Regions from separate parts of the Nonomuraea sp. NPDC049419 genome, predicted to be linked through region 1. Evidence: riboswitches for the same ligand, from Rfam matches in the RefSeq annotation. Region 1 holds a riboswitch; each other region holds the start of a gene.
The links. Region 1 has a riboswitch for cyclic di-AMP ahead of AB0K12_RS15905 (C40 family peptidase). Riboswitches for the same ligand answer to the same signal wherever they lie in the genome.
Positions count from the first base shown of each region.

Region 2: another riboswitch for cyclic di-AMP. It lies ahead of AB0K12_RS30635 (GH25 family lysozyme); the one in region 1 lies ahead of AB0K12_RS15905 (C40 family peptidase).
Region 3: another riboswitch for cyclic di-AMP. It lies ahead of AB0K12_RS34580 (hypothetical protein); the one in region 1 lies ahead of AB0K12_RS15905 (C40 family peptidase).
Region 4: another riboswitch for cyclic di-AMP. It lies ahead of AB0K12_RS13900 (C40 family peptidase); the one in region 1 lies ahead of AB0K12_RS15905 (C40 family peptidase).

Region 1 covers NZ_JBFAQB010000004.1:395,799-400,579, reverse strand. Annotated here, with positions in the region: gene AB0K12_RS15915 (RDD family protein) at 1-855, opposite strand, end outside; gene AB0K12_RS15910 (amino-acid N-acetyltransferase) at 941-1,510, opposite strand; cyclic di-AMP (ydaO/yuaA leader) riboswitch at 1,788-1,939, shown strand; gene AB0K12_RS15905 (C40 family peptidase) at 2,062-2,991, shown strand; gene AB0K12_RS15900 (LuxR C-terminal-related transcriptional regulator) at 3,138-3,350, opposite strand; gene lysX (bifunctional lysylphosphatidylglycerol synthetase/lysine--tRNA ligase LysX) at 3,969-4,781, opposite strand, start outside.
Region 2 covers NZ_JBFAQB010000012.1:153,411-158,191, forward strand. Annotated here, with positions in the region: gene AB0K12_RS30620 (GNAT family protein) at 1-311, opposite strand, end outside; gene AB0K12_RS30625 (hypothetical protein) at 396-698, opposite strand; gene mqo (malate dehydrogenase (quinone)) at 850-2,319, shown strand; cyclic di-AMP (ydaO/yuaA leader) riboswitch at 2,509-2,652, shown strand; gene AB0K12_RS30635 (GH25 family lysozyme) at 2,665-3,393, shown strand; gene AB0K12_RS30640 (SDR family oxidoreductase) at 3,407-4,150, opposite strand; gene AB0K12_RS30645 (HAMP domain-containing sensor histidine kinase) at 4,307-4,781, shown strand, end outside.
Region 3 covers NZ_JBFAQB010000016.1:13,215-17,995, forward strand. Annotated here, with positions in the region: gene AB0K12_RS34570 (DeoR/GlpR family DNA-binding transcription regulator) at 1-460, shown strand, start outside; gene galT (galactose-1-phosphate uridylyltransferase) at 457-1,530, shown strand; cyclic di-AMP (ydaO/yuaA leader) riboswitch at 1,602-1,740, shown strand; gene AB0K12_RS34580 (hypothetical protein) at 1,746-2,702, shown strand; gene AB0K12_RS34585 (hypothetical protein) at 2,774-3,562, shown strand; gene AB0K12_RS34590 (site-2 protease family protein) at 3,585-4,781, opposite strand, start outside.
Region 4 covers NZ_JBFAQB010000003.1:850,816-855,596, forward strand. Annotated here, with positions in the region: gene AB0K12_RS13895 (NlpC/P60 family protein) at 1-163, shown strand, start outside; cyclic di-AMP (ydaO/yuaA leader) riboswitch at 914-1,079, shown strand; gene AB0K12_RS13900 (C40 family peptidase) at 1,174-1,680, shown strand; gene AB0K12_RS13905 (hypothetical protein) at 1,770-2,579, shown strand; gene AB0K12_RS13910 (M48 family metallopeptidase) at 2,591-4,192, shown strand; gene AB0K12_RS13915 (glycosyltransferase family 4 protein) at 4,159-4,781, shown strand, end outside.

The DNA of each region.
Region 1 (4,781 bases):
CTGGCCGTAGCCGCCCTGACCGTACGGCTGGGGCTGCCCGTAGCCGGGCTGCTGGCCGTACTGCTGCTGGGGGTCGTAGCCCTGCTGGCCGTAGGCCTGCTGCCCGTAGCCGGGCTGCGACTGCTGCTGCTGGCCGTAACCCTGCTGCTGCCCGTATGCCTGCTGGGCGTCGTAGCCCTGCTGGCCGTAGCCCGGCTGCGACTGCTGCTGCTGACCGTAACCCTGCTGGCCGGACGGGGGCTGCTGGCCGTAGCCCTGCTGCTGGCCGTAGCCCTGCTGCTGGCCGTAGCCGGGCTGGGACGGCGGCTGCTGGCCGTAACCCTGCTGCTGCTGGCCATAGCCCTGCTGGGGGTCATAGCCCTGCTGCTGGCCGTAGCCGGGCTGCGACGGGGGCTGCTGTCCGTACTGGGGCTGCTGGCCGTAGCCCGGCTGGGACTGCTGCTGCTGTCCGTAGCCCTGCTGCTGGGGGTCGTAGCCCTGCTGCTGCTGGGGGTCGTAGCCCTGCTGCTGCTGCTGGGGGTCGTAGCCCTGCTGGGGGTAGCCCTGCTGCCCGTAACCGGGCTGCGACTGCTGCTGCTGGCCGTAGCCCTGCTGGCCGTACTGGGGTTGCTGGCCGTATGAGGGCGGCTGCTGGCCGTACTGGGGTTGCTGCTGGCCATAGCCGTACTGTTGTTGTTGTTGCTGTCCGTACTGGGGCTGCTGCCCGTAGGCGTCGTCCGCCCGGTAGCCGACCACAGTGACGTCCGGGTCGGGCTCGCCGGGGTGGCGGCCCGCGTTCTGCTGCCCGTAAGGGGTGCCGGGTGCAGAATTCTCGCCGGATTCGTCCTGTGGATACGGCGGCTGTCCGGTGCTCACCGTGTCACCTCGCTTCGAGTGCGCATGTGGCACGTGTCAGGACACATGCCTGTGCTGCCCAACGTATCGACATAGGTATCAACAATCACCTTTCCATCTGGTCAAGGTCCGCGTCACCCGATGTCAGATGCAGCAGCATGCGGGTGTTGCCAAGGGTGTTCGGTTTGACGTGTTCCAGGTCGAGGAACTCCGCGACACCCTCGTCGTACGAGGCCAGCAGTTCGGCGTACACCTCGGGCGAGACCGGCGTGCCCTGAATCCGGCGAAAGCCCAGTCTTGCGAAGAAGTCGACCTCAAAAGTCAGACAGAACACACGCCGCAGACCTAGATCATTCGCCTGCTGTATCAGCGCCGAGACGATCCGATGGCCGACGCCCATGCCACGGCACTGCGGATCCACGGCCACGGTGCGGACCTCGGCGAGGTCCTCCCAGAGCACGTGGAGCGCACCGCAACCGACGACCTGCCCGCCCCGTTCGGCCACCCAGAACTCCTGTACGTCCTCGTACAGGGTGACGGTGGCCTTCTTCAGGAGCCGCGGGCCCGCCCCCGCGTAGGTGTCCACGAGCCTCCTGATGCCCCGCACGTCGGGCGTGCGGGCGCGCCGGACCACCACCGCGGTCTCGGCTGCTGTCAGTTCGGCCACCTGCTCCATGGCCCTCCAGGGTACAGATGTCATTACGGCTCGGCCCTAACTCCCACGTCTCGGCCCATGCTGTTACAACTCGTGCTCATCCGAGCACGCGCTCTGAGCAGGCCCGCGAGTCGCCAGATCAGGCGGCAAATCCGTCATAAGTTGCGTTTCGTACGGCCAGGCACGAGATCACCTTGTGACTCTTCGGTTGTGAAACCTCTACAGAGTCGGCAGTTCTGGTTGAGCACGAACCCGGAGTGCATTAGTGTCCAGCGACGATGTTCCCCGCGTGTCGCGCGCGGGCGACACGCCTAATCCTCCGCGAGGAGGAGCCGGGGAACCGCCGGTGACGCCCCCCAGCGCCACCATCGGGGTGAATCCGCAATGTCCGGTAGGGCTGCTCCGGCCCGAACCCGTCAGCTAACCCGGCAGGCGTCGACGAGAGGAGCTGGTTGGTGAAGCGCACGCGCACGCGTGAGAGGACGACCGCGGGCAAGCACGCCCGCCCTCCGCAACACGCCTCCCGGCGGTCGCGTCTGCTCGGTGTAATAAGTGTCACACTGGCCACCTTTTTGGTCGCCGCCCCCGTCGGCTCCGCGTCCGCCGACCCCAAGCCCTCGCTCCAAGACCTGGCCAAGCAGGTCGAGAAGATGCACACCGAGATCGAGACGCTGGCCGAGGAGTACAACAGCCAGCGGGAGAAGCTCAAGAGCGCCAAGAGGGCCGCTGACGCCGCGAAGAAGACCCTGGCCACCAGCGAGGCCGACCTCGCCGCCAAGCGCGCCAAGGCCGCCGCACTGGCCGAGAACGCCTACATCACCGGCGGCCTCAGCCGCGCCCTCGCCTTCGCCACCTCCGACGACCCCGACGAGTTCCTCGACCGCGCCGCCACCACGTACGTGCTGCAGCAGCAGCAGGGCGAGGCCGTCAACCAGGTCACCAAGGCCAGGGAGGCCGCCGAACGGGCCAAGGCGGGCGCCGCCACCCGCATCAAGGAGGTCGAGAAACTCATCTCCGACCTCGACAACAAGCGCGACAAGATCACCAAACTGGTCACCAAGGTCGAGAGCAACCTCTTCAGGCGGGCGCTCGGCGAAGCAGGCCGGCCGGGCACCCGGGCCCAGCGCGTCAACCTGCCCATCGTGGGCAGCGGCAAGGCCGCCCAGGCCGCCAGGTGGGCGCTCACGCAGCAGCTCAAGCCATACGTGTGGGGCGCCGAAGGCCCCAACTCCTACGACTGCAGCGGCCTCGTCATGGCCGCGTACCAGCAGGTCGGCATCTCGCTGCCGCACTACACCGGCAGCCAGTGGACGGCGGGCCGCCACATCGACCGCTCCGAGCTGCGCCCAGGCGACCTGGTCTTCTTCTACAGCGACCTGCACCACGTGGGCATCTACCTCGGCGGCGGCATGATGGTGCACGCCCCGCGGACCGGCGACGTCGTCCGCATCGCCTCGATCGAGCGGCGGCCCTTCGCCGGCGCGGTGCGCATCGCCGACTGAGCCGCCCCGACCGAGCCCGTTCCGACCGAGCCGCCCCGACCGAGCCGCTCTGAATGAGCCCGCACCGTTAGGAGCCGCCCTGCGAGGACCGCAGAAGGCCCTCCAGAGGTCCGCGGGGCCCGCCCCACACGAGCCCGTCGCCGTGATCAGATCAGCTGGCGGCGGGCCGCCCAGGCCACGGCCTCGATCGCCGTGGCGACGCCGATGCGGTCGCAGATGCCCCGCAGTCTCCGGCGTACGGTACGGCCGCTGATGTCCAGCCGTCTGCCCACCCGGTCGACCGTGACCCCTTTCGCCAGCTCCGACAGCAATGCGAGGTCCGCATGGCTGAGTTCAACACCTTCAGTGAGCACTTCCATCGGGAGCCCTCCCCCCCAACAGCAGAACGTGGGCCTCTCGACCGGACCCAGGTTGCTCCTCGCAGACCGTAAACGCATCCTGGAAAGGTCGTCAAGCATGACAACCGTGTGGCTTGACCAGCACTATTGACATGATCCGAAATATGTGACGCCCTGGCGATAAAGCACTACAGAACGCCGCCAAATAGCGGGCCCGCGCAACGCGGAAATCGGCGCCGAACGCCTTTCGATCTTTCTCTTCGCACCCATTTGCAGCCGCCCGCCCGGCGTACGGGCAGCACGACGGAACGGCCGGTCGGCGAGGTGTTCCAGGGCGGTGCGGCCTCGTCGCCGGCCGGCTCGCGACGGCCGCCCCTGGCCATGCGGCAGAGCCGCCCGCACCTGCGCGCCCGACCCGCCTGCGGTCCTGCGAACTTGACCGGGTGCTTACAGACGATCAGATGTCGGAAAGCGGGCCGACCAGAATGCGGTTCGGCGCAGGCGTCCAGAAGTGCCCTGACCGCGCACGCGAAACGGCGGCGCCGCCCTCAGGGCAGCGCCGCCTTGACCGTGCTCAGCGACCGTGCTCAGCGACCGTGCCCAATGGCTGGGCTCAGTGACTGGGCTCAATGACTGGGCTCAGTGGCTGGGCTTGACCAGCGGGAACAGGATGGTCTCGCGGATGTTCTTGCCGGTGAACGCCATGATCATCCGGTCGATGCCGGCGCCCATGCCCCCGGTCGGCGGCATGGCGTATTCGAGCGCCTGCAGGAAGTCCTCGTCGAGCTGCATGGCCTCCAGGTCGCCGCCGGCGGCCAGCAGCGACTGCTCGACCAGCCGGCGCCGCTGCTCGATCGGGTCGATCAGCTCGGAGTAGGCGGTGCCGAGCTCGGTGCCGAACCCGATGAGGTCCCACTTCTCGGTCAGCAGCGGGTTGTCGCGGTGCTGGCGGGTCAGCGGCGAGGTCTCCAGCGGGTAGTCCATGACGAACGTCGGCTGCACGAGCGTGTGCTCGACCAGCGCCTCGAACAGCTCCTGCACGAGCTTGCCCGAGCCCCACTTCGGGTCCCAGTGGACCTCGCGGCGGTCGGCCAGCTTGCGCAGTTCCTCAAGGGTGGTGGAGGTGGTGATCTCCTCGCCCACGGCCTGGGAGACCGCGCCGTAGAGCGTGATGCGCGGCCACTCGGCGATGCCGAGGTCGATCTCCTGCCCGTCGTGCACGACCACCGTGGTGTCGAGCGCGGCCACCACGGCCTTCTGGTACATGCGCTGGGTCAGGTCGGCCATGTCGTTGTAGTCGAGGTAGGTGCCGTATGCCTCGAGCATCGTGAACTCAGGGTTGTGGGTCGAGTCGGCGCCTTCGTTGCGGAAGTTCCGGTTGATCTCGAAGACCTTCTCGATGCCGCCCACCACGAGCCGCTTGAGATAGAGCTCGATCGCGATGCGAAGGTA
Region 2 (4,781 bases), on a different contig from region 1:
GCCGCGGGCTCCAGCCAGCAGCCCACCTCGGCCTCGCCCTGCTCGACGTTCATCGTGCGCAGCATGACGCCGCCGGACAGCGTGCCGTCCAGCCAGATGCCGTGGATCCGCGCGGTGTCGGCGGCGGTCGCGTCGGCGTAGCGCTGCAGGAACGCGCGGCTCGACGGCAGGTCGGTCACCACGTCGGCCAGCCCCACGAAGCGCCCGATGAACTCCCGCCCCCTGTCGATGTGAGCCAGGAACTCCTCCGCCCGCCAGGGCTCCAGGGGGCGCAGCTCGGCGCCGTTCACTCCCAGGGACTTCGCGTACATACGCCCACCTCCACGACGGTTCAACCAGTAATGCGTGGAGTGTCCCATTGATGCGCCGGGAGGCGGACGCCTCCCGGGGCGCTGTCAGTCGCCGTCGCGGTAGTCGCGCAGCTCGCGGCGGGCCGCGCGCCGCTCGCGGCGGCGCGCCTCACGGCAGTAGTCGGTCCACTCCCGGCCTCCGCTGAGGGTGCCCTCACCGAACAGGAACGTGTCGGTGGCCTGCCAGTAGCAGCCGCTCATGCGCCGGTTGAGCGACGCGCTCTCGCGGTCGACGCGGCCGGGAAGGGTGCAGACGCCGTCGCGGTGGTCGTGAACGGGCCGGCAGTGCACCATCGGCGCCTCGGCCATCTTCACCCACCAGGGACGGGTCTTGTCGGTCTTGCTCATACGGTCACCTTTCGGCTCCGTGACGCCCCCGGGTGGGGCCGTCGCTAGACCGGGTGCATCGTGATCACCTCCTGTGCCGTACGGGCGCTCGAAGATCCACGCTACTCCGGATCCCGCACGCCGCGCGGACGCTGTTATACAAGTAGCGAACATGTCATATGAGTTGGAGGTGAGCCGGGTGGGCTACGACGTGGTCCTGGTCGGCGGTGGCATCATGAGCGCCACCCTGGGCGTGCTGCTGCGCCGCGTGCAGCCGGACTGGTCGGTGCTCGTCCTGGAGCGGCTCGACGGCCTCGGCCTGGAGAGCTCGTCGGCCTGGAACAACGCCGGCACCGGGCACGCGGGACTGTGCGAGTTCAACTACACGCCGCTCACCGGCGACGGCCCGATCGACGTCGGCGGGGCCATCGCGATCAACGAGCAGTTCCAGCTCTCCCGGCAGCTGTGGGCGAGTCTGGTCGAGGAGGGCACGCTGGGCGATCCCTCCGGGTTCATCCGGCCGGTGCCGCACCTCTCCTTCGCCCGGGGCGCGGCCGGGGTCGAGCACCTGCGGCTGCGGCACGCGGCGCTGCGCGACCATCCGCTGTTCGAGGGGCTCGAGCTCATCCGCGACCGGGCGGTGATGGCGGAGCTACTGCCGCTGATGTTCGCCGGCCGGCCCGCCGGTGAGCAGGTGGCGCTGTGCCGTTCTCGTGGCGGCACCGACGTCGACTACGGCGTGCTGACCCGGCGGCTGTTCGCCGCGCTCGAACGTGCCGGCGTCGAGGTGCGGACCGGGCACGAGGTGCGCGGGCTCTCCCGTGACCGCAGGTCGTGGCGGCTGCGGGTGCGCGACCTGGCGGGTGCCCGCGACTACGGGGTGCGCGGGTCGTTCGTGTTCCTGGGGGCGGGCGGGGGCACGCTGCCGCTGCTGCAGAGCGCCGGGGTGGCGGAGACGCGGGCGTACGGGGGGTTTCCGATCAGCGGGCGGTTCCTGCGGACGGGCCGGGCCGAGCTGGTGGCCGGGCACCACGCCAAGGTCTACAGCCACGCCGAGCCGGGTGCGCCCGCCCTGTCGGTGCCGCATCTCGACACCCGGGTCGTGGACGGGCGGACGTACCTGATGTTCGGGCCCTTCGCCGCGTTCTCGCCGCGCTTCCTCAAGCGCGGCAGGCTCACCGACCTGCCGGGATCCGTCACGCCCGGCAACGTCGTGACACTGCTCGGCGCCGCCCGCGCCGAGCCCGCCCTGCTGCGCTACCTGGTCGGGCAGCTCGCGCAGACGCGCGGCGACCGGCTGCGAGCGCTGCGCCGGTTCGTCCCCGAGGCGCGGGCGGCGGACTGGGAGCCGATCACCGCGGGCCAGCGGGTGCAGGTGGTCAAGCCGGTGAACGGGCGCGGGTCGATCGCCGGGTTCGGCACCGAGGTGGTGACGTCGGCCCACGGCGGGCTCGCCGCCCTGCTCGGGGCCTCGCCGGGGGCGTCGGCGTCCGTGGCGATCATGCTGGACGTGCTCGGACGCGCCTTCCCCGGCCGCCTGGACGGCTGGCGGCCGGCGTTGCGCGAGCTCGTGCCGTCGTACGGCGCCGCGCTGCCGCCGGAGACCCTCTCCAGGACGGCCCGGACGCTTCGTCTGGAGTGAACGCCGGAAAACTTTACCCATTTCCGGATCCGCGACCTACACGGGGATTTCGAACCGCTTACCAGGTCAGCGGAGTGAAAGTCCCTTTAGAGTACTTGCAGATACTTTTGCGAATTATGTACTTTTGCGGGTCGAGGGACCACCGCAGCGCGTGCCCTCGCATCTTTGACCGGACCGTACGCCGTCTCCGGCGTACGGCCGCCGAATCCGCGTCCCGCGGAACCGGGGACCCACTTTCCGGGGTGAATCGGACGCCCGCTCATGCCCGCGTCCGTAGGGCACTTCCAGTCCCGAACCCGTCAGCTAACCCGGTAGGCGGCATGGAAGCAAGGAGTCAACATCCGTATGGCCAAGCTTGCCGAGAACCGCAAGCGCCTCGGACTGGCGCTCGGCGGAGCCGTACTCGCCGCCGTCACCGCCGTCACCGGCACCGCACACGCCTCCACCACCGACCAGGTCGCCCCGCACGAGGCGGCCCAGCACAGCTCCGCCCTGACCTACGGCCTGGACATCTCCCACTACGAGCCGCTGTACGACTGGAGCTCCAGCTCCGCGCAGTTCGGCATCATCAAGGCCACCGAGGGGACCGACTTCGTCGACTCCTCCTTCGCCAGGCACTGGCGGGAGCTCGGCGAGAAGGGCATCGTGCGCGGCGCCTACCACTACGGCCACCCCGCCGACGACCCCATCGCCGACGCCAACCACTTCCTGGCCGCGGTGAACGCCCAGCCCGCCAGGGCCGGTGACCTGCTGGTCCTCGACCTGGAGACGACCGACGGCAAGTCCGTCGCGGAGGTCAACGCCTGGGCCAAGGCGTGGCTGTCGTACGTGGAGAACCAGACCGGCACCAAGCCGCTCTTCTACAGCGGCTGGAACTTCGCCGACACCTACGGCCACGGCCTGGCGCAGTACCCGCTCTGGGTCGCCCACTACAGCCGGGCCAAGGGCGCGATCACGCCGCCGGCCGACTGGAAGTCGTGGGCGATCCACCAGTACACGGACGTCCCCATCGACCAGAACGTCTCGGCTCTGACGCCCGACCAGCTCCGCGCCCTGGGCCGCCAGTCCGTCTGACGTCTCGGGCGTGCTACCCGGCGGCGGCCCAGTCGCCGTAGCGAGCCCCGCCGAGCCGCGCCTCCCCCAGCGGCACGAGCGAGTGCTCGCCCAGCTCGCTCCCGAAGTAGCGCGCGTGCGGGTCGGTGACCACCTCACGGTGGTCACCGAGCCCCGCCAGCGCCTGCCGGACGAACTCGTCCATCCTGACCCGCTCCGGCCCGGCCACCTCCAGCCGGCCGTTGAGCGGCCTACCCTCCGCGACCTCGCACAGCGCCGCCGCCACGTCGTCCCCGGCGATCGGCTGGAACAGCACAGGCGCGATGCGCACCACTCCCCCGTCGGCGGCCTCGTCCGCGATGCCCTTCACGAACTCGAAGAACTGCGTCGCGTGCACCAGCGAGTACGGGATCCCCGACTTCTCGATCAGCTGCTCCTGCGCGACCTTCGCCCGGAAATATCCGTTGTCCGGCATGCGTTCGGTGCCCACGATGGACAACGCGACATGGTGCCCGACTCCCGCCTCCAACTCGGCGGCCAGCAGGTTGCCGGTGGAGGTCTCGAAGAACTCCAGGACGGCGGCCGGTTCGAACGACGGCGCGTTCGACACGTCGACCACCACCTGCGCCCCCTCCAGCGCTTCGGCGAGACCCTCGCCGGTGAGCGTGTTCACCCCGGTGCGCGGCGAAGCCGCCACCGCCTCGTGGCCGTCACGCGACAGCCTGGTCACCAGCTTCGATCCGATCAGGCCGGTCCCGCCGACCACCACGACCTTCATGGCACGCCTCCCCCTCGCCGCAGTCCACCGCACCCTCCCCTTGCCACCTCCCGCTAAGCCCTCGGCTCGGCAAAGTCCCCGCCTCGCGGTCACAGACCGGGAAGCTGCGCTGTCCTAGCTGGTGACAGGCTCGCTGAGCGCCTGGGGAGGAACCTGATGAGACACGACCATGCCGCGCTGCTGGCGGCCGTCCCGAACCCGTGCCTGGTCATGGCAGGGGACATGACGATCATGGCGGCCAACCAGCCGTGCCTCGACGCCTGCGGGCGCGAGCGGGACGAGCTGGTGGGCATGCCCGTGCTCATCCCGCGCGCCGACGAGCTGCACGAACGGGCGCGGGCGGCGCGGCGCTTCACCGCCGACGCCTCCCACGAGGTCCGTACGCCGCTGGCCGCGCTGCGCGTCCAGGTGGAGGCGGCCCGGCGGCACCCGGACGACATCGACGTGACCGACCTGCTCGACCACGTCAGCGACGACCTCGACCGGCTGGAACACGTCACCACCGACCTGCTCCTGCTGTCCAGGCTCGAAGCCGGCCTCGACGACCGCGAACTGACCGACGTGAACCTGACCGCCCTGGTGGAGTCGGCCTCGGCCGGTATCGGCGACGTGCGGCTCCGCCTGGACCCCG
Region 3 (4,781 bases), on a different contig from region 1:
GGCGCTGGCGCACCACCTCATCGGCGTGCCCGAGCTGACCGTGATCACCAACTCGATCCCGGTCGCCGAGGTCTTCCACCGCAACCCGCGCGCCGACCGGACGGTCGTGCTGACCGGTGGCGTGCGCACGCCGTCCGACGCGCTGGTGGGGCCGGTCGCGGTGGCCGCGATCCGCCGCCTGCACGTCGACACGCTCTTCCTCGGCGTGCACGGAATGAGCGTGCGGGCCGGGTTCACCACGCCCAACCTGCTGGAGTCGGAGACCGACAGGGAGCTGGTGGCGGCGGCGACCCGGCTGGTCGTCCCCGCCGACCACACGAAGTGGAACACCGTGGGCATCAGCACGATCGCGGAGCTGAGTGAGGCCGACGTGGTCGTCAGCGACGCGGGCCTGCCCGAGGAAGCACGCACTGAGCTGGCCGGACGGGCCGGCGAACTGATCATCGCGGAGGGCTCGTGAAGCGCACCATCACCCATCTCGCCGACGGACGGGAGCTGATCTACTTCGACCGGCGCGACGACGCCGACAGGAGCGCGATCGACCGCCGGCCGCTCGAGCCCCGGCCGCCGGCCTCCGAGCTGCGCTACGACCCGCTGACCGAGGAGTGGATCGCGATCGCGGGGCATCGGCAGACGCGGACGTTCCTGCCCACGGGCGGCACGGCCGAGTGCCCGTTGTGCCCGTCGACCGACGAGCGGTCGACGGAGATCCCGTCGTACGACTACGACGTGGTCGTGTTCGAGAACCGCTTCCCCTCTTTCTCCGGAAATTTGGGGACTTATGAGGATGTGGGCGGGCTGAGTGAGGTCCGGCCGGGAGTGGGGCGGTGTGAGGTGGTGTGCTTCACCTCCGACCACGACTCCTCCTTCTCCAGGCTCTCCGACGACCAGGTGGAGCTGGTCATGGAGGCGTGGGCCGACCGCACGGCCGAGCTGTCCGCCATTGAGGGCGTCGAGCAGGTCTTCTGCTTCGAGAACCGGGGCGAGGAGATCGGCATCACCATCGCCCACCCGCACGGCCAGATCTACGCCTACCCGTACGTCACGCCCAGGACGAAGCTGCAGCTCGGTGCGGCGCAGCGGTACAAGGGCAACCTGTTCGCCGACGTGCTGGCCGCCGAGCGAGCCGCGGGCACGCGGGTGGTGGCCACGAACGAGCTGTGGACGGCCTTCGTGCCCGCCGCGGCGCGCTGGCCGTTCGAGGTGCACGTTTATCCGCACCGGCAGGTGCCCGACCTGGCGGCGCTGACGGAGGCGGAGCGTGCCGCGTTCGCGCCGCTCTACACCTCGGTGCTGCGGGCGTTCGACGGGCTGTTCGGGGTCGTGATGCCGTACATCTCGGCCTGGCACCAGGCGCCGGTGCGTACGGGGAGGGAGCTGGCGTACCTGCACCTGGAGCTGTTCAGCATCAGGCGGGCGCCGAACAAGCTCAAGTACCTGGCCGGCTCGGAGTCGGCGATGGGGGCGTTCGTCAACGACGTACGCCCGGAGGAAGCGGCGCGCATGCTCCGATCACAGATAGATCACTAATAGATTTCTACTTAAGGTCGCATGACTCGTGATCTACCACTAATATCCCCATATGCGGCGGCCGTAACCCGGCCGACCGCCCGCCTAATCCCGGGCGCGTCGCCCGGGAGCCGGGGACCCAATCCGCACCTTGGGGTGAATCCGCGACAGCGGTAGGGAGCTCCATGCCCGAACCCGTCAGCTAACCCGGCCGGCAGAGGGAGAGGAACTCTTACGTGGCGGCTTCGTCCCCCGCGAAACTTGCCATCGGTCTCGTCACCGCCGCCGCCCTCGCCATCCTCCCGGCGAACGTCGCGACGGCCGCGCCCAAACCGACCGAGTCCGAGCTCCGCGCCCAGCTCAAGCAGCTCAACAACAAGGTCGACAAGCTCATCGAGAAGTACAACCTCAAGCGGGTCGAGCTGGCCGAGGCGCAGGAGTCCGCCAAGAACGCGCAGGCCAAGCTGGCCGCCGCCGAGCAGACGCTGGCCGCGGCCGAGCAGCGGGTCGCCGAGATCGCCCGCCTGCGCTACCAGAACATCGACCCGTCGCTGCCCGGCTTCATGCTGCCCAGCAACGGCGGCAGCGCGGCCCTGCTCGAACAGCTCACCGCCGAGCAGCAGGCCGTCGTGCAGAGCGTGGCCAAGGCCCGCGACGAGCGCAAGAAGGCCAGCGAGGAGGCCGCCGCGCTGACGGCCAAGATCAAGTCGGACGCCGCCACGGTCGCCGGCCAGCGCCGAGAGGCCGAGGACGTCATCAAGGACATCGAGAAGAAGCTGCAGGACCTGGTGCCGGTCGCCACGGGCCGCACGTCCAACGGCACCTGGGCGCCCGAGCTGCCCGGCGGCACCGACAACATCACCCCGCGTACGCGGCTGATGAAGGCCCAGGTGGAGAAGAACTTCGCGCTGCCGTTCACGGTCGGCTGCTTCCGCGGGGGCTCCAGCGGCGAGCACCCGCTCGGCCGGGCCTGCGACTTCATGATGAGCACCGGCGGCAGCATGCCCACGGCCGCCAACAACGCGCTCGGCGACCGCCTCGCGGAGTGGGCGCTGCAGAACAAGGACAAGCTCGGCGTGAAGTACGTGATCTGGAAGCAGCGCATCAACTCCGGCAGCGGCTGGCGCACGATGTCCGACCGCGGCAGCATCACCGAGAACCACTACGACCACGTGCACATCTCGATGAACTGAACGAAAGAGGCATCCCGCACCTGACGAACGGCAGGTGCGGCGGTCTTCTCCCGTACGCCAGGGTGAGCGCCATGTCATCGATCACCCTCACTCCCCCATCGGTCCACCCCAACGCCTGGTTCCCCGGGCGGCTCCTCGGCGGCGGCGCCCTGGTGCTCGGGCCGCTCCTGTGGTTCGCCGGGCTGGCGCTGCGCCATCTGGCGTGGAGCGCGGCGGACTTCACCCCGGAGCAGCGGGCGTCCTTCGCCACGCAGCCGTTCGCCGCGCCCGAGCAGCTGGCCGCGTACGTCGTGAGCCCCGGGCTCGCCACGGCCGGGTACGCCCTCTACACGGCAGGCGCCATCGTGCTGTGCCTGGCCTTCGCCACACTGGCCAGGGTGGTCGCGACGCGCTCGCCCCGGGCGGCCCTCCTGGGGGGCGCGCTGCTGGTCGTGGGCTTGTTCTCGCGCCTGTACTGGGCCGGGGTGGACGAGACGGCCCTGCGGCTCATCGGGACGCTCGGGCTGGAGCGGACGACCGAGATCGTCATGGACCTGTACGCGGACATCTCCTACGGGCCCTGGCGGGTGCCGGTTTCAGCGGCCTTCGGCCTCTACCTCGGGACACTGGTCCTCGGCGCGGCCGCCTTCCGTTCGGGCGTGTTCGGCACCGGGCGCCTCGCGTTGTTCGTGTTCTCCGGGTGGCTGTGGACCGGCGTGCTGAAGAGGAGCGAGCTGGTCGACGGCGTCCTGTCGGGCGCCGCCCTGTGCCTGGTGCTCGTGCCGCTCGGGATCTCGGTGCTGCGCGACGCCGTGCCCGAGCTGCGCGTGCCGGCGCGACCTGCCAGGGAGCGGGCGCGGCTGCGGGTGCTGAGCTGGTGACGCCCAGCGGACCGGCAGGACGTCAGTTCGTCAGCGTGAGCGGGTTGACCAGGTCGGCGTAGACGAGCAGGCCGGCCATGATGATCATGACGATCGCCACCGCGTACGTCACCGGCAGCACCTTCGCGATGTCCACATAGGCGGGCTCCGGCCTGCGCATGATCCTGGCGTAGGCCCGCTTGATGCCCTCCCACAGGCCGCCCGCGATGTGGCCGCCGTCGAGCGGCAGCAGCGGCAGCAGGTTGAACATGCCGATCGCCAGGTTGAAGCCGGCCAGCAGGTTGACGAAGATGGCGATCTTCTTCTCGGTCGACAGGTCGGAGGCGAGGATCTCCCCGCCCATGCGGCCCGCGCCGACCACGCCGACCGGGCCCTCGGGGTCGCGCTCCTCGCCGGAGAAGGCGGCGTGCCAGACGCCGACCATCTTGTTGGGCAGGTTGAGCAGGGAGCTCGCGACCCTGACCGACAGGTCGCCCATGTAGCCGACCACCTGGCCGATGCTCTGCTTCTGCATGACCTCGGTGGGCAGCACGCCGAGGAAGCCGACGTTCCTGTCGATCTTCGTCGGGTCGTCGAGGTTGGGCCGGTCTTGGGCGATGAGCGTGACGTCGAGCGTCATCGGCTTGCCGTCGCGGACGATGCCGACCTTGGCCGGGCCGGGGCCGTGGGAGCGGATGAGCTTGGTGGCGTCGTCCCACGAGGTGATCTTCTTGCCGTCGAAGGCGACGATCTCGTCGCCCGGCTTCATCCCGGCCTGGGCGGCCGGGGTCGGCTTGTCGGCGGGCGTGCACTGCGCGCGCTGCTCGGAGATCGGGATCACGCACGTGTTGGTGTCGGGCGACACGATCGGGGCCCAGGTGGGCAGGCCGATGCCGACCAGCAGGATGCTGAAGAAGACGAAGGCGAGCACGAAGTTCATCGCCGGGCCGCCCGACATGATGATGACCTTCTGCCACCACTTCTTGCGGTAGAAGACCCGCTCTTCGTCGCCCGGCCGCACCTCTTCCTGGGCGGCGTCGCGGGCCGACTCGATCAGCCCCTGGAACGGCCCGGTGGCGGTGCTGCGCACCTTGGTCGGGTCGTCGCCGGGACGCGGCGGCAGCATGCCGATCATGCGGATGTAGCCGCCGAACGGGATCCACTTGATGCCGTATTCGGTCTCGCCCTTGCGCCGGGACCACGCGGTGCCGCCGAAACCCACCATGTATTGGGTGACCTT
Region 4 (4,781 bases), on a different contig from region 1:
CGCCCTGCAGCCCGGCGACCTCATCTTCTCCGAGGGCCTCGGACACGTCAGCATTTATGCGGGTAACGGGCAGATCGTCCACGCGCCGCAGACCGGCGACGTCGTCAAGGTCGTCAAACTCTCCGCCTACGGCCGCAACCTCGTCGGCGCCATCCGCCCGTAACCCGACATCCGGCTCCGGGCTCCGGGCTCCGGGCTCCCAGCTCGCAGCTCCGGGCTCCCGGCTCCCGGGCGATCCGGCCGCTCAAGCCCGGCCGCTAAGGTTTTTGTCCGGCCGGGTAAGCCCCGGCGGTTCGGCCGCCGGGGGTTACTACGTGACCGCGGGGGTTCCGGCCTGGCGCCGGCTCCTGACGCTCGCGCTTGGCACGCCCCTCATCGCAGTCGCGTTCAGCATCAGCACTCTGCGCACGCGGAGGCCGCTCGGCTGTGATCCGTGTCGCAGCTCATCTACGAAGATCCATAGTTTCCAAGTTCCTTGATCCACCTGGCTGCGACGGGTATGACCTCTTGATCGGTCACTACTAGGGCAAGTCGTACAAAGGGCGGATTTTTTCGGAACGGCGTCCCTCGTGTCCGGCAGGCCGGCGGGGGGAGAAGAGTGTTCGCGTTTGTGACCGGTGTGACTCATGTGACTGCTGGGACCTGACAGAAGCCGGCGAAAGCAAGTGTGAGTGAGGTCACATTTTGGTCACAAGGCCTGGGGTTCCAGCAGGGGTTTCAAGTCTGACAAATCCCGCTATCTGATCTTTACAGGGGCATTCACGCTTTGCCGATCCTTGACCCTTCGGCGTAGCTTCTGGCGTCGTCGCGGTGAACAAGCCATGTCGCCGCGAACCGGCATCGGTCCCTCCCGATGTGAGACAGATCAAAATCCGCCGGTCGGCCCTGATATCCCCATCGCACTTCTGATCGGGGTGCCGACCTGCCGAATCCGTGCAGCCAGGAGGCACGGAGCCGGGGACCCAGCGATCCCACGTTCCCCAAGGGATCAGGGGTGAATCGGCGCGCCCATCGCGCCGTAGGGCGACTTCCACGCCCGAATCCGTCAGCTAACCCGGTAGGCGTTCGTGGAAGACACAAGGAGAAATCCTGTCTAACTCCCTGCAGAACCCCCGCCTGTCCCGCCTTGCCCTGAGTGGCGTAGCACTCACGATGACCGTGACGGCCGGAGGTATGGTCCTCCATGCCCCGGCGGCCCAGGCGGCGACGACCCGCGAGACCAGTGCGGCGGCCGGCGCGACGGTGAAGGCGGCGACCACCGCCCGCACCACGGCGTCGGCGAAGGCCCGTAAGAAGGCCGCCAAAGCCGCCCGGCAGAAGGCGAGGGCCGGCAAGGCCGTCGCCGTGGCCAAGAAGCAGATCGGTGACCCGTACCGTTACGGGGGCACAGGACCTGGTTCGTTCGACTGCTCAGGCCTCGTCCAGTTCGCCTGGAAGAAGGCCGGCGTCAAACTCCCGCGCGTGACGAACAGCCAGTTCGCCCGCACGAGGAAGAAGGTCTCCTGGCGCAATCTCAAGCCAGGCGACCTGATGTTCTTCAACGGGCTCGGCCATGTGGGCATGTACGTCGGCAAGGGCAAGATGATCCATTCACCGCGGACAGGTGAACGGGTACGCATCGACAAGCTGAGCGGATGGCGAAGGTCGTCCTTCGTCGGCGCCGTCCGTCCCGGCGTGTGAAGAAGCCCCGTCCGGATCCTCCCCGATCCGGACGGGGCTCTCGCGTTCCCGAGCCCTGACCCGCAGGGCAGCGCATACGATCGGGCACTGTGTCCGAGCAGGTGAGCCGACGAGTCGCGGTGACCGGCCTGGTGCTCCTCGCCGTCTCGGCCGCCGCTCCGCTGCCTGACGCGCCCGTCCTGCCTGCGCGGGCGCGCGACCTGTGGCCGGGGCCCCACGTCGTACGCCGCGGCCGGTGGTCCACGGTCGTGGGCCACGACGCCGCGGGGCTCGACGAGCTGGCGCGCAGGGCCGACACGGCGGGCCGGCGGGTGTCGGCGGTGCTCGCCCGCCCCGTACGCCCCCTGATCGTCGTCCCGGCCGACGCCCGCGAGGCCGCACGCCTGGCCCGGGTGGGCGGGGTGGACGGGCTCGCGGCGGTGGCCGACGGCACGCGGGTGATCGTCGTCCCCGAGGCGTTCGCCACCCTCAACCCCGTCGGCAGGGACGTCGTCCTCGCCCACGAGCTCACGCACGTCGTCGCCGGCACCGACGGCCTGCCCGTCTGGCTGTACGAGGGCTTCGCCGACTACGTCGCCTACCGCGACGCCGGACTGCCCGTGGCGACGGCCGCCGCCGAGCTCGCCGCCGAGGTGCGCGCCGGGCGCCTCCCGACCGTTCTGCCCGGACCTGCGGCTTTCGCGGCGGACGGGGGTGACCCGGCCGGGCTCGCGCGGGCGTACCAGGAGGCGTGGCTGGCGTGTCGCTTCCTCGCTGACCGGTTCGGTGAGGGGACCCTGGTGAGGCTCTACCGTGCGGCCCGCGTGGACGGGGCCGATCGGGCACTCGCCGCGCTCGGGCTCTCCGTCGCGACGCTGACCGCGCGGTGGCGCGCGTACGTGCGGGATCAGCTCGTGTGAAGGGGAGGCAGATGAGCGAACGACAAGACCCGGACGACCGGGAGACGAACCACGCCCCGGAGGAAGAGACCCGGGATGCGGAGGGCGCCCTGACAGCGGTGGGCGCCCCAAGCTCACCGGCCACGGAACCCGCCGCTAGTGATCCGGCGAGCAGCGGGCCGAACGAGGGGAAGGCCCGCGGCGGCGGGCCGGACAGCGGAGCGGCCGCCGGGAACGGCGGCGAGGAGCGCGGAAAGGGCCGGAGCGGCGGGCCGGACGGCGGGGCCGCCGGGAACGGCGGCGAGGAGCGCGGAAAGGGCCGGAGCGGCGGGCCGGACGGCGCGGGCGCCGGAGGCGGGGGGAAGGGTGCGGGGATGGACGAGCGGGGGGTGACCACGCCGGCGCTGCGCCGTCAGGCGGGCGTGGCGCTGGCGCTGCTGGGCATCGTGATCATCGCCGTGGCCGCGTTCACCACACCGTGGCACGTCCTGACGGGCGGCCCGCCCGACCCGGCCCGCGACTTCGCCGCCGCCCAGATCGCCAGGGGAGAGGCGTTCGACGCGGCGACGAGCCTGCCGAGCTACCTCTCGCTCGCGCTCACCCTCATCTTCGCCGGCCTGCTGGTGGCGACCCCGTTCGGGGCGAAGGTGCTGGGCGTGCTGAAGGGCCCGTGGTGGCTGCGGGTGATCATCGGCACCGTGGTGATCACCGCGATCGTCGAGGCGCTCAGGTGGCCGCTCGGCATGTGGTTCGAGACGATCATGCGCGAGTACGGCCTGTCCACCCAGGACTGGGCGGGCTGGACGGCGGACCGGCTGAAGAGCCTGGGCGTGGAGACGGTCCTGCTCAGCCTCATGCTGCTGGTCCTGGTCGCGCTGGCCCGCCACGTGCGGCGCTGGTGGATCCCGGCGGCGCTGGGGGCGTTCGCGTTCACGGTGGCGGCCTCGTTCGTCTACCCGGTGGTGTTCGAGCCGCTGTTCAACGAGTTCACCCCGATGCGGCAGGGCGCGCTGCGGACGAACCTGCTCGACCTGGCCGCGCGCGACGGCGTGCCGGTGGAGGACGTGCTGGTGGCCGACGCCTCACGCAGGACGACGGCGCTCAACGCGTACGTGTCGGGCTTCGGCGCGACCCGCCGCATCGTCGTCTACGACACGCTGCTCAAGGCCCCGCAGCGCGAGGTGGAGCTGGTCGTGGCGCACGAGCTGGGCCACGCCAAGTACGACGACGTCCTGCACGGCACGCTCATCGGCGCGCTCGGCTCGGCGTTCGGCGCGATCCTGCTCTACCTGGTGTTCGACCCGCTGCGGCGGCGGACGAAGGTCACCTCGATCACCGACCCGCGGGCGGTCGGCGCGCTGCTGGGGCTGATGACGATCGGCGGGTTCCTGCTGGGCCCGGCCCAGAACCTGATCAGCCGGCACATCGAGGCCAGGGCCGACGTGCACGCGCTGGATCTGACGCGGGACCCTGCCACGTTCATCGCCATGCAAAAACGCCTGGCAACGACCAACATTTCCGACTTGACGCCAAATGCGGTGGAATATGTGCTCTATGCCTCCCATCCGTCAAGTCCCGAGCGCATCGCCATGGCCCGCGCATGGGCCCGGCTGAACGGCGTGCCCATCCCGTGACACCTTCCGCCGTGCTCTTCGTCACGAACGACTTCCCGCCCCGCACGGGCGGGATCCAGTCGTTCGTGCACGGGCTCGCGCTGCGCACGCCAGGCGTGACGGTCTACGCCCCCGCCTGGCCGGGCAGCGCCGAGTTCGACCGGCGCCAGCCGTTCCGCGTCGTGCGGCACCCCACCCGGCTCATGCTGCCTGTCCCGGCCGTCGCGCGCACGGCGGCCGGGCTGGTGGCCGCGCACGGCGTGCGGACCGTGGTGTTCGGGGCGGCGGCGCCGCTCGGCCTGCTCGCCCCGCGGCTGCGCGGGGCGGGCGCCGAGCGGGTGGTGATGCTCACCCACGGCCACGAGGCGTCGTGGGCGAGCGCGCCGGGCTTCCGCTCGGTGCTGCGCAGGATCGGCGATCACGCGGACGTGGTGACGTACCTGGGGGAGTACACCCGCGCCAGGCTGGCCCCCGTCATCCCGCCGGGCAAGCTCGTCAGGCTCGCGCCCGGCGTGGACGTCGGGCAGTTCCAGCCCGCGGCGGGCACGCCGGTCAGGGCCGGGCTGGGCCTCGGGGAGCGGCCCGTGGTGGTGTGCGTGTCGCGGCTGGT